Regions from separate parts of the Streptomyces sp. NPDC042638 genome, predicted to be linked through region 2. Evidence: riboswitches for the same ligand, from Rfam matches in the RefSeq annotation. Region 2 holds a riboswitch; the other holds the start of a gene.
What was found. A riboswitch is a leader RNA that binds a small molecule or an ion and turns the genes downstream of it on or off. The one in region 2 is predicted to bind ZMP and ZTP.
Positions count from the first base shown of each region.

Region 1: another riboswitch for ZMP and ZTP. It lies ahead of AB0B40_RS32685 (bifunctional 5,10-methylenetetrahydrofolate dehydrogenase/5,10-methenyltetrahydrofolate cyclohydrolase); the one in region 2 lies ahead of AB0B40_RS28840 (glycine hydroxymethyltransferase).

Region 1 is NZ_JBEZBT010000060.1:39,153-43,547, forward strand. It holds gene AB0B40_RS32675 (YncE family protein) at 1-556, opposite strand, end outside; gene AB0B40_RS32680 (TetR/AcrR family transcriptional regulator) at 697-1,359, shown strand; gene AB0B40_RS32685 (bifunctional 5,10-methylenetetrahydrofolate dehydrogenase/5,10-methenyltetrahydrofolate cyclohydrolase) at 1,462-2,310, opposite strand; ZMP/ZTP riboswitch at 2,337-2,417, opposite strand; gene AB0B40_RS32690 (nuclear transport factor 2 family protein) at 2,537-2,902, opposite strand; gene AB0B40_RS32695 (hypothetical protein) at 3,074-3,379, shown strand; gene AB0B40_RS32700 (S-(hydroxymethyl)mycothiol dehydrogenase) at 3,597-4,395, shown strand, end outside.
Region 2 is NZ_JBEZBT010000045.1:53,691-58,085, forward strand. It holds gene AB0B40_RS28825 (glutathionylspermidine synthase family protein) at 1-397, shown strand, start outside; gene AB0B40_RS28830 (TetR/AcrR family transcriptional regulator) at 442-1,005, opposite strand; gene AB0B40_RS28835 (nuclear transport factor 2 family protein) at 1,090-1,551, shown strand; ZMP/ZTP riboswitch at 1,666-1,754, shown strand; gene AB0B40_RS28840 (glycine hydroxymethyltransferase) at 1,787-3,241, shown strand; gene trpS (tryptophan--tRNA ligase) at 3,364-4,377, shown strand.

The DNA of each region.
Region 1 (4,395 bases), on a different contig from region 2:
CGGTCGCGAACGACCCGAGCTGCTTGCCGGTGCCGATGTCCAGGACGTGCACGGTGTTGGCGGTCGAGGCGGAGACCGCCACGCGGGTGCCGTCCGGGGAGACCGCCATGTGGTCGGCGCGGTATCCGGCGACCGGGAAACGCCAGTTGAGCTTCCCGGTGGCCAGGTCGATGGAGACGACATCGGCGAAGCTCGGCCGGGACACCACCACCGACCGGCCGTCCGGTGTCGAGTACATGTCGTCGGCGAACTGGTCGTGGCCCTCGCCGACGCTGTTGCGGATGGCCTGGAAGTAGATCCACCTGATCGGGTCCGCGTTGATCTCCGCCATCCGCGTGTCCCTGTCCGGGATGACGTTGATCCGGCCGACCTTCGCGAAGTCGCCGGAGGACCTGATGACATCGGCGGTGCCGTCCCAGTTGTTGCCGACGAACAGCACCTCGCGCAGGCCGTCGGAAGCGTCGGACGCCGCTGAGGCGGCGGTCGCCGGACCGGCGGCGGTCAGGACGAGGGCGGCGGCCACGGAGCAAAGGTGCCTGGTTCTGGAGACAGCCATGACGGCTCTCTTTCCTCGGGGGGAATCTGAACACGGGCGCATTCACAGTGAACTTACTGAAAAGTAAGGAGCAGGTGGTCTTCTCGGCAAGATGTGTGCACGACAAGATTGGTGACCGGTGGGGTGACGGAGGGGGATGCGTGGGGGGCAGGCTCAGAGCGCCGACAGGACGCTACGGCGGCCGGTCCGCGGCGGAACGGCAGGCCGAGCGGCGCCGCCGCTTCCTGGACGCGGCACTGCAGCTGTTCGGCGACACCCCCGGCTACCGGTGCACCACGGTCGCCGCGCTGAGCCAGGCCGCCGGCCTGTCCACGCGCCAGTTCTACGAGGAGTTCCGTACCCTGGAGGACCTCCTCGCCGCGCTCCACCTCCAGGTCAACGGCTGGGCGGAACGGGCCGTCGTGGCCGCGCTGGCCGACGCGGACGGCCTGCCGCTGGCCGACCGCGTCACCGTGCTCTTCGGGGCCTACGCCCGCGAGGTCACCTCCGACCCGCGCCGCAGCCGCATCGCCTTCGTGGAGATCATCGGCGTCAGCCCCCGGCTGGAGGAGCAGCGCCTCGCCCGGCGGGCCCGGTGGGTCGACCTCATCCGCGCCGAGGCGGACGCGGCCGTGGCGCGCGGCGAGGCGGCACCGCGCGACTACCGCCTCGCCGCCACGGCCTTCATCGGCAGCGTCAACGGTCTGCTGCACGACTGGACCGCCGGCTGGGTGGACGCCACGCTGGACGAGGTGGTGGACGAGCTGGTCCGGCTGCTGCTGGGGATGCTCCGGCCGGACGCCCGGCGGCCCGGGAACCCCTGACCCCTGACCCCTGACTCCGCTTCCGCGTGGCCGGGCCGGACTGGGCGGCGGGGGAGCGTGCCGGGGGCGGGGTCGGTCGGGCAGCCGGTTGTCAGACAGGCCCTAGGCGCCGAGCTGCCGGGCGGCGGCCTCGACGGTCTGTTCCAGCAGCGTGGCGATCGTCATCGGCCCCACCCCGCCCGGCACCGGAGTGATCAGCGCGGCCCGCTCCACGGCGGAGTCGAAGTCGACGTCGCCGACGTTCCCCGCGTTGTAGCCCGCGTCGATCACGACCGCGCCCGGCTTGATGTCCTGCCCGCCGATCAGCCCCGGCCGGCCGACCGCCGCGACGACGATGTCGGCCTCGCGGACCGCCGCCGACAGGTCCCGGGTGCGTGAGTGGCAGTACGTCACGGTCGCGTCCCGGGCCAGCAGCAGCATGCCCACCGGCTTGCCGAGGATCGCGCTGCGGCCCACCACCACGGCCCGCTTCCCGGCCGGGTCGACGCCGTACTCGTCCAGCAGCCGCAGGATGCCGCCCGGCGTGCAGGAGACGAAGCCCGGCAGTCCGAAACTCATCGTGGCGAACGAGGCGAAGGTGACGCCGTCCACGTCCTTCTCCGGCGTGATCGCCTCGAACGCGGCCCGCTCGTCGACGTGGTCGCCCACCGGGTGCTGCAGCAGAATGCCGTGCACACCCGGATCGTCCGACAACTCCCGCAGTGTGCCGACGAGTTCGTCGGTGGTCGTGGCCGCGGGCAGAGCCACGTGACGCGAGTCGACGCCGGCCTTGCGGCAGCGGTTCTGCTTCATGCGGACGTACGTCACGGACGCCGGGTCCTCGCCGACCAGCACGGTCGCCAGACACGGTGCCGTACCGGTCCGCTCGGTGAGACCGGCGGCCTGTCGCGCGGTGTTCTCGACGATGCGACGGGCGAGCGCGGTACCGTCCATCAGACGGGCCTGGGTCATGCTGCACACTCCTGAGCTGGATCGATTCTCCTCGCCCAGGCGCGCGGCAGACACCACGGGCCGCTCCCCGGTGGTGCCCCACCTCAGCGCCAGTCACGGCCCGCGTACAGCGTAGCCGAGAGCTCGTACGCTCTTGGGCCCCTGCCGCCCCGCATCGAGAAGGCCCAGGTCAGCCGTGAGGTGACCTGGACCCGCGCTCCTTCCCGCCGATGCCGTGCCGGGTGTCCTACTCGTCCCAGGCCTGGATGATGAGCTGATCGGCGATCTTGCCGTCCCGCAGGGTGACCATCGACTCCGCGAGCACCCGCGTGCCGTCCCCGTACTCGCAGGACTCGCTGTAGGCGACCTGGTCGCCCTGGACCACGCACCTGTCCAGCTTGTGCGTCATGTCACGGCTGTAGATGTCGTCCAGCAACTCGGCGATCTGGCCCCGGCCGTGCAGAACGGTGGGGTGGCTCGGCTGGTTGTTGCGGTCGACGATGCGGATCTCCGCGTCGTCGCTGTAGAGCGACAGAAGGGTGTTGCCGGTGTTCCCCTCGATGCCCCGGCGTAGTGTCTCGGTGTCGAAAGCGGACCCCGTCGCGGTACCCATGATGACCTCCTTCAGGCGCCCGCGGCCCGTCCGGGAGCGAGCCGCACGGGCCCCTCTTCGAGACTCCTCCGCCGCGGCGGCCTCGGCAAGCGCAGCCGCCGCGCTCCGCCTCACGGGTGAGCGCGTCCCGCCGCCCGTGTCCGGCCGGGGCCCGGGGCCGTTGCTGAGGACATGATCTCAACACGACGTATCGTCGCCGCCCTCGGTCTCGCCGCGGGGGTCACCGGTCTTGCCGCGCCGCTGGCGAACGCGGCCGACGCGAGCGCACCGGCCACCGGGCAGATCAGTCCCATGGCCGTGCTCGACTCGCTCACCGTCAGCGACATCCCGGCCGAGTACAAGGCCGGGGTCCCGCGGGTCTCCGAGCAGGCGAGGGGGCTGAACCAGCTCAGCGAGCTGAACCGGCTGGGCGAACTGTGGCAGGTCGCCGGACTCGTGACGCCCGCCCTGGGCCTGGTGCCGGCCGTCGAGTCCTGACCGTCCGCCGCACCGAGGGCCGTCCCGGCAGGGGGCGGCCCTCACCGCTGTGCGGGGGCGGAGGGGGAGTCGGCCCCCTCGCGGGCGGCCCGGTGACCGGCCTCAACTCCCGTCGGGGGTGGCGGAAAGATCCACGATCACCGTCGTGGTCCGTCCCCGCCGGCGAGCGGTCGCGCGTAGGGTCGGCGGCGAAGGCAACCGAAGAAGGGACCAGACCATGGCGCAGGAAGTACGCGGCGTGATCGCACCGGGCAAGGGCGAGCCCGTACGGGTCGAGACGATCGTGGTACCGGACCCCGGTCCCGGCGAAGCCGTCGTACGCGTCCAGGCCTGCGGGGTCTGCCATACCGATCTGCACTACAAGCAGGGCGGCATCTCGGACGACTTCCCGTTCCTGCTCGGCCACGAGGCCGCCGGTGTCGTGGAGTCCGTCGGCGAGGGCGTCACCGACGTCGTCCCCGGTGACTTCGTCGTCCTCAACTGGCGTGCGGTGTGCGGACAGTGCCGGGCCTGTCTGCGCGGGCGGCCCTGGTACTGCTTCGACACCCACAACGCCCGGCAGAAGATGACCCTCGCCGCCACCGGGCAGGAGCTCTCGCCGGCCCTCGGCATCGGCGCCTTCGCCGAGAAGACGCTGGTGGCGGCCGGCCAGTGCACCAAGGTCGACCCGGCCGTCTCCCCAGCGGTCGCGGGCCTCCTCGGCTGCGGGGTCATGGCCGGCCTCGGCGCCGCGATCAACACCGGCAGCGTCGGCCGGGGTGACTCGGTCGCCGTCATCGGCTGCGGCGGCGTCGGCGGCGCGGCCGTCGCCGGGGCGAACCTCGCGGGCGCCGCGAAGATCATCGCGGTGGACATCGACGACCGCAAACTGGACAAGGCCCGCGGCCTGGGCGCCACCCACACCGTCAACTCCAAGGAGACCGACCCGGTCGAGGCGGTCCGCGAGCTGACCGGCGGCTTCGGCGCCGACGTCGTCATCGATGCCGTCGGCCGCCCCGAGACCTACCAGCAGGCGT
Region 2 (4,395 bases):
CGGCAGCACCCTGTGGATCGAACCCGCCTGGAAGATGCTGCTCAGCAACAAGGCCCTGCTGGCGATCCTCTGGGAGCTGTACCCCGGCCACCCGAACCTCCTGCCCGCCTATCTGGACGGCCCCCGCGAGCTGGCCGGTGCGGCCGGTTACGTCGCCAAGCCCCTGCTGGGCCGCGAGGGGGAAGGCATCACGGTGCACGAGCCGGGATCGCCGCCCGTCCTGCGTGACGAGCCCTGCTGCTACCAGCAACTCGCCCCCCTTCCCGCCTTCGACGGCAACCACGTCGTCCTGGGCGCCTGGGTGGTCCGCGACGAGCCGGCCGGCCTCGGCATCCGCGAGTCCACCGGCCTGATCACCGACGAGTACGCCCGCTTCCTGCCGCACGTGATCCTCTAGGGCCTGTCCGTCCGGCCCGTCCCGGCGACCCGTCCCCCGCCGGGTCAGTCGCCGAGCAGCCTCTCGACGGCCGCCCGGGCCAGGCCGGCGGGGGACGGGTCGGCGTCGATGCCGGCCGTGACGATGGCTCCCTCGGCGAGCAGGCACACGCCGTCGGCCACCGGCACGCCGGTGGCGCGCACCCAGGCCGAGAGCTGGTCGTGGAAGGCTCGCTTGTGGGACCGGACCTCGGCCAGGACCCGCTCGGACGACGGGCCGAGTTCGCCATGGGCGTTGATCCAGGCGCAGCCGCGGAAGCCGGGCTCCGCGAACCACGCGGCCAGCCAGTCGAAGACCGCGAGCACCCGTCCGCGCGGGTCCGGGACGCTCTCCACGTGGGCGGCCAGGCTCGCGCGCCAGCGCCGGTCACGCCGCCGCAGCATGGCGACCACGAGGTCCTCCTTGGTCGCGAAGAACCGGTAGATCCGCTTCAGCGGCAGTCCGGACGCCTCCCGGACCCGGTCCATGCCGACCGCCTGGATGCCGTGGGCGTAGAAGAGCGTCTCCGCCGCGTCCAGGAGCGCTTCGCGGTCCAGGCGGTTCTGTTCCTCGGTGATCGGGGCGGGCATCCGGGCTCCTTGACGTGAGAACGGTCGTTCTCTACTTTAGTCGCAGCGATAGAGAACGCTCGTTCTCGACCTGAGGAGGTCGCCGTGCCCGAAGGCCGCCCGCCCTGCCCGCCGTTCACCCCGGAGACCGCCCGCCAGAAGGTGCGCGCGGCCGAGGACGCCTGGAACACCCGCGACCCCCACCGGGTCGCCCTGGCCTACACACCCGACTCCGTCTGGCGCAACCGTGACCGGTTCGTCACCGGCCGGGAGGAGATCATCGCCTTCCTGACCGACAAGTGGGAGCGCGAACTGGACTACGCGCTGCGCAAGAGCCTCTGGGACTTCCACGGCAACCGCATCGCCGTCCGCTTCCAGTACGAGTGCCGCGACACCGACGGCCGGTGGTGGCGCAGCTACGGCAACGAACTGTGGGAGTTCGACGAGCACGGCCTGATGCGCCGCCGCGAGGCGAGCATCAACGACGTGCCCATCCGCGAGAGCGACCGGCGCATCTTCGGACCCCGGCCCGCCGACGAGCACGGCACCGACATCCCACTGCGCTGATCAGGTCTTCTCCCGTGGTCACGGCCGCTCCCGGGTGCGGCGGTGCCCCCCCTCCCGTCCCCGCCCGGATGATGGACGCGGGACCTGCGCCCACCGGCGTGGCCGGTAGGCTGACGTGCGGGCCGTGACTGGCGCGCTGGGATGGGACGGACCATCAGGGAGCGGCCCGAGCGGGAAGAGTGCCGTGCGCCTGGGCCGAACGTGAATGCCGTACGCACACCGTCCGGAGGTCCCCATGCCCGAGAATTCCGCCCCTCTCTCCGTCGAGTCCACGGCCTTCCGCGCCGCTCTCGACGTGATCCGCGCCGTCGAGCCGCGCGTCGCCGACGCCATCGGCCAGGAGGTCGCCGACCAGCGCGAGATGCTCAAGCTGATCGCCTCCGAGAACTACGCCTCCCCGGCGACCCTGCTCACGATGGGCAACTGGTTCAGCGACAAGTACGCCGAGGGCACCGTCGGCCGCCGCTTCTACGCCGGCTGCCGCAACGTCGACACCGTCGAGGCCCTCGCCGCCGAGCACGCCCGCGAGCTCTTCGGCGCCCGCCACGCCTACGTACAGCCGCACTCCGGCATCGACGCCAACCTCGTCGCCTTCTGGGCCGTCCTCGCCGACCGCGTCGAGGCCCCCTTCCTGGAGAAGGCCGGCGTCCGCCAGGTCAACGACCTCACCGACGCCGACTGGGCCGAGCTGCGCCAGGCCTTCGGCAACCAGCGCATGCTCGGCATGTCCCTGGACGCCGGCGGCCACCTCACCCACGGCTTCCGCCCGAACATCTCCGGCAAGATGTTCGACCAGCGCTCCTACGGCACCGACCCGGCCACCGGCCTCATCGACTACGACGCCCTGCGCGCCCAGGCCCGCGACTTCAAGCCGCTGATCCTCGTCGCCGGCTACTCCGCCTACCCCCGCCTGGTGAACTTCCGGATCATGCGGGAGATCGCCGACGAGGTCGGCGCCACCCTCATGGTCGACATGGCGCACTTCGCCGGCCTGGTCGCGGGCAAGGTCCTCACCGGCGACTTCGACCCGGTCCCGCACGCCCAGATCGTCACCACCACCACCCACAAGTCCCTGCGCGGCCCGCGCGGCGGCATGGTGCTGTGCGACGACTCCCTCAAGGACCAGGTCGACCGCGGCTGCCCGATGGTCCTCGGCGGCCCGCTCCCGCACGTCATGGCCGCCAAGGCCGTCGCCCTCGCCGAGGCCCGGCAGCCCGCCTTCCAGGACTACGCCCAGCGCATCGTCGACAACTCCCGCGCCCTCGCCGAGGGCCTGATGCGCCGCGGCGCCACCCTGGTCACCGGCGGCACGGACAACCACCTCAACCTGATCGACGTCGCCACCTCCTACGGCCTCACCGGCCGCCAGGCCGAGGCGGCCCTGCTCGACTCGGGCATCGTCACCAACCGCAACGCCATCCCGGCCGACCCGAACGGCGCCTGGTACACCTCCGGCATCCGCGTCGGCACCCCCGCGCTCACCACCCGCGGTCTCGGCACGGCGGAGATGGACGAGGTGGCCGGCCTCATCGACCGCGTCCTCACCACCACCGAGCCGGGCACCACCAAGTCGGGCGCCCCCTCGAAGGCGGCCCACGTCCTGGACGAGAAGGTGTCCCAGGAGATCGCCCGGCGGGCGACGGACCTGGTGGCGGGCTTCCCGCTGTACCCGGAAGTCGACCTGGGCTGACGCTTCCCGCAGGGGGCGCGGGGGACCGCGCGGGCGGCCATGGACGGCCCGCGGTCCGCCGCGCCCCGCCCCCCCCGCCTCGGCGGACGTAGTCACCCGCACCCTCTGAGAGAATGGGGACCATGGCCAACGACCGACCCCGCGTGCTCTCCGGAATCCAGCCGACCGCAGGCTCGTTCCACCTCGGCAACTACCTCGGCGCCGTCCGCCAGTGGGTGGCCCTGCAGGAGTCCCACGACGCGTTCTACATGGTCGTCGACCTGCACGCGATCACGGTCCCGCAGGACCCGAAGGAGCTGCGGGACAACACCCGGCTCGCCGCCGCCCAGCTGCTGGCCGCCGGCCTCGACCCGGACCGCTGCACGCTCTTCGTGCAGAGCCACGTCCCCGAGCACGCCCAGCTGGCCTGGGTCATGAACTGCCTCACCGGCTTCGGCGAGGCCAGCCGTATGACCCAGTTCAAGGACAAGTCCGCCAAGCAGGGCGCCGACCGGGCCTCCGTCGGCCTGTTCACGTACCCGGTCCTCCAGGTCGCGGACATCCTGCTGTACCAGGCGGGCGAGGTGCCCGTCGGCGAGGACCAGCGCCAGCACATCGAGCTGACCCGCGACCTCGCCGAGCGGTTCAACGGCCGGTTCGGCCAGACCTTCACCGTCCCGAAGCCGTACATCCTCAAGGAGACGGCGAAGATCTACGACCTCCAGGACCCGTCGATCAAGATGAGCAAGTCGGCGTCCACGCCGAAGGGCCTGATCAACCTCCTCGACGAGCCGAAGACCACGGCCAAGAAGGTCAAGAGCGCGGTCACCGACACCGACACGGTGATCCGCTTCGACACCGAGAGCAAGCCGGGCATCTCCAACCTGCTCACCATCTACTCCACGCTCACCGGCAGGACGATCGCCGAGCTGGAGCGGGACTACGAGGGCAAGATGTACGGCGCGCTCAAGACCGATCTCGCCGACATCATGGTCGAGTTCGTCACCCCGTTCCGCGAGCGCACCCGGCAGTACCTGGACGACGCCGAGACGCTGGACTCGATCCTCGCCAAGGGCGCGGAGAAGGCGCGCGCCGTCGCCGCCGAGACCCTCGCGCAGGCGTACGACCGCGTGGGCTTCCTCCCGGCCAAGCACTGAGGCGTACGACCGCAGGGG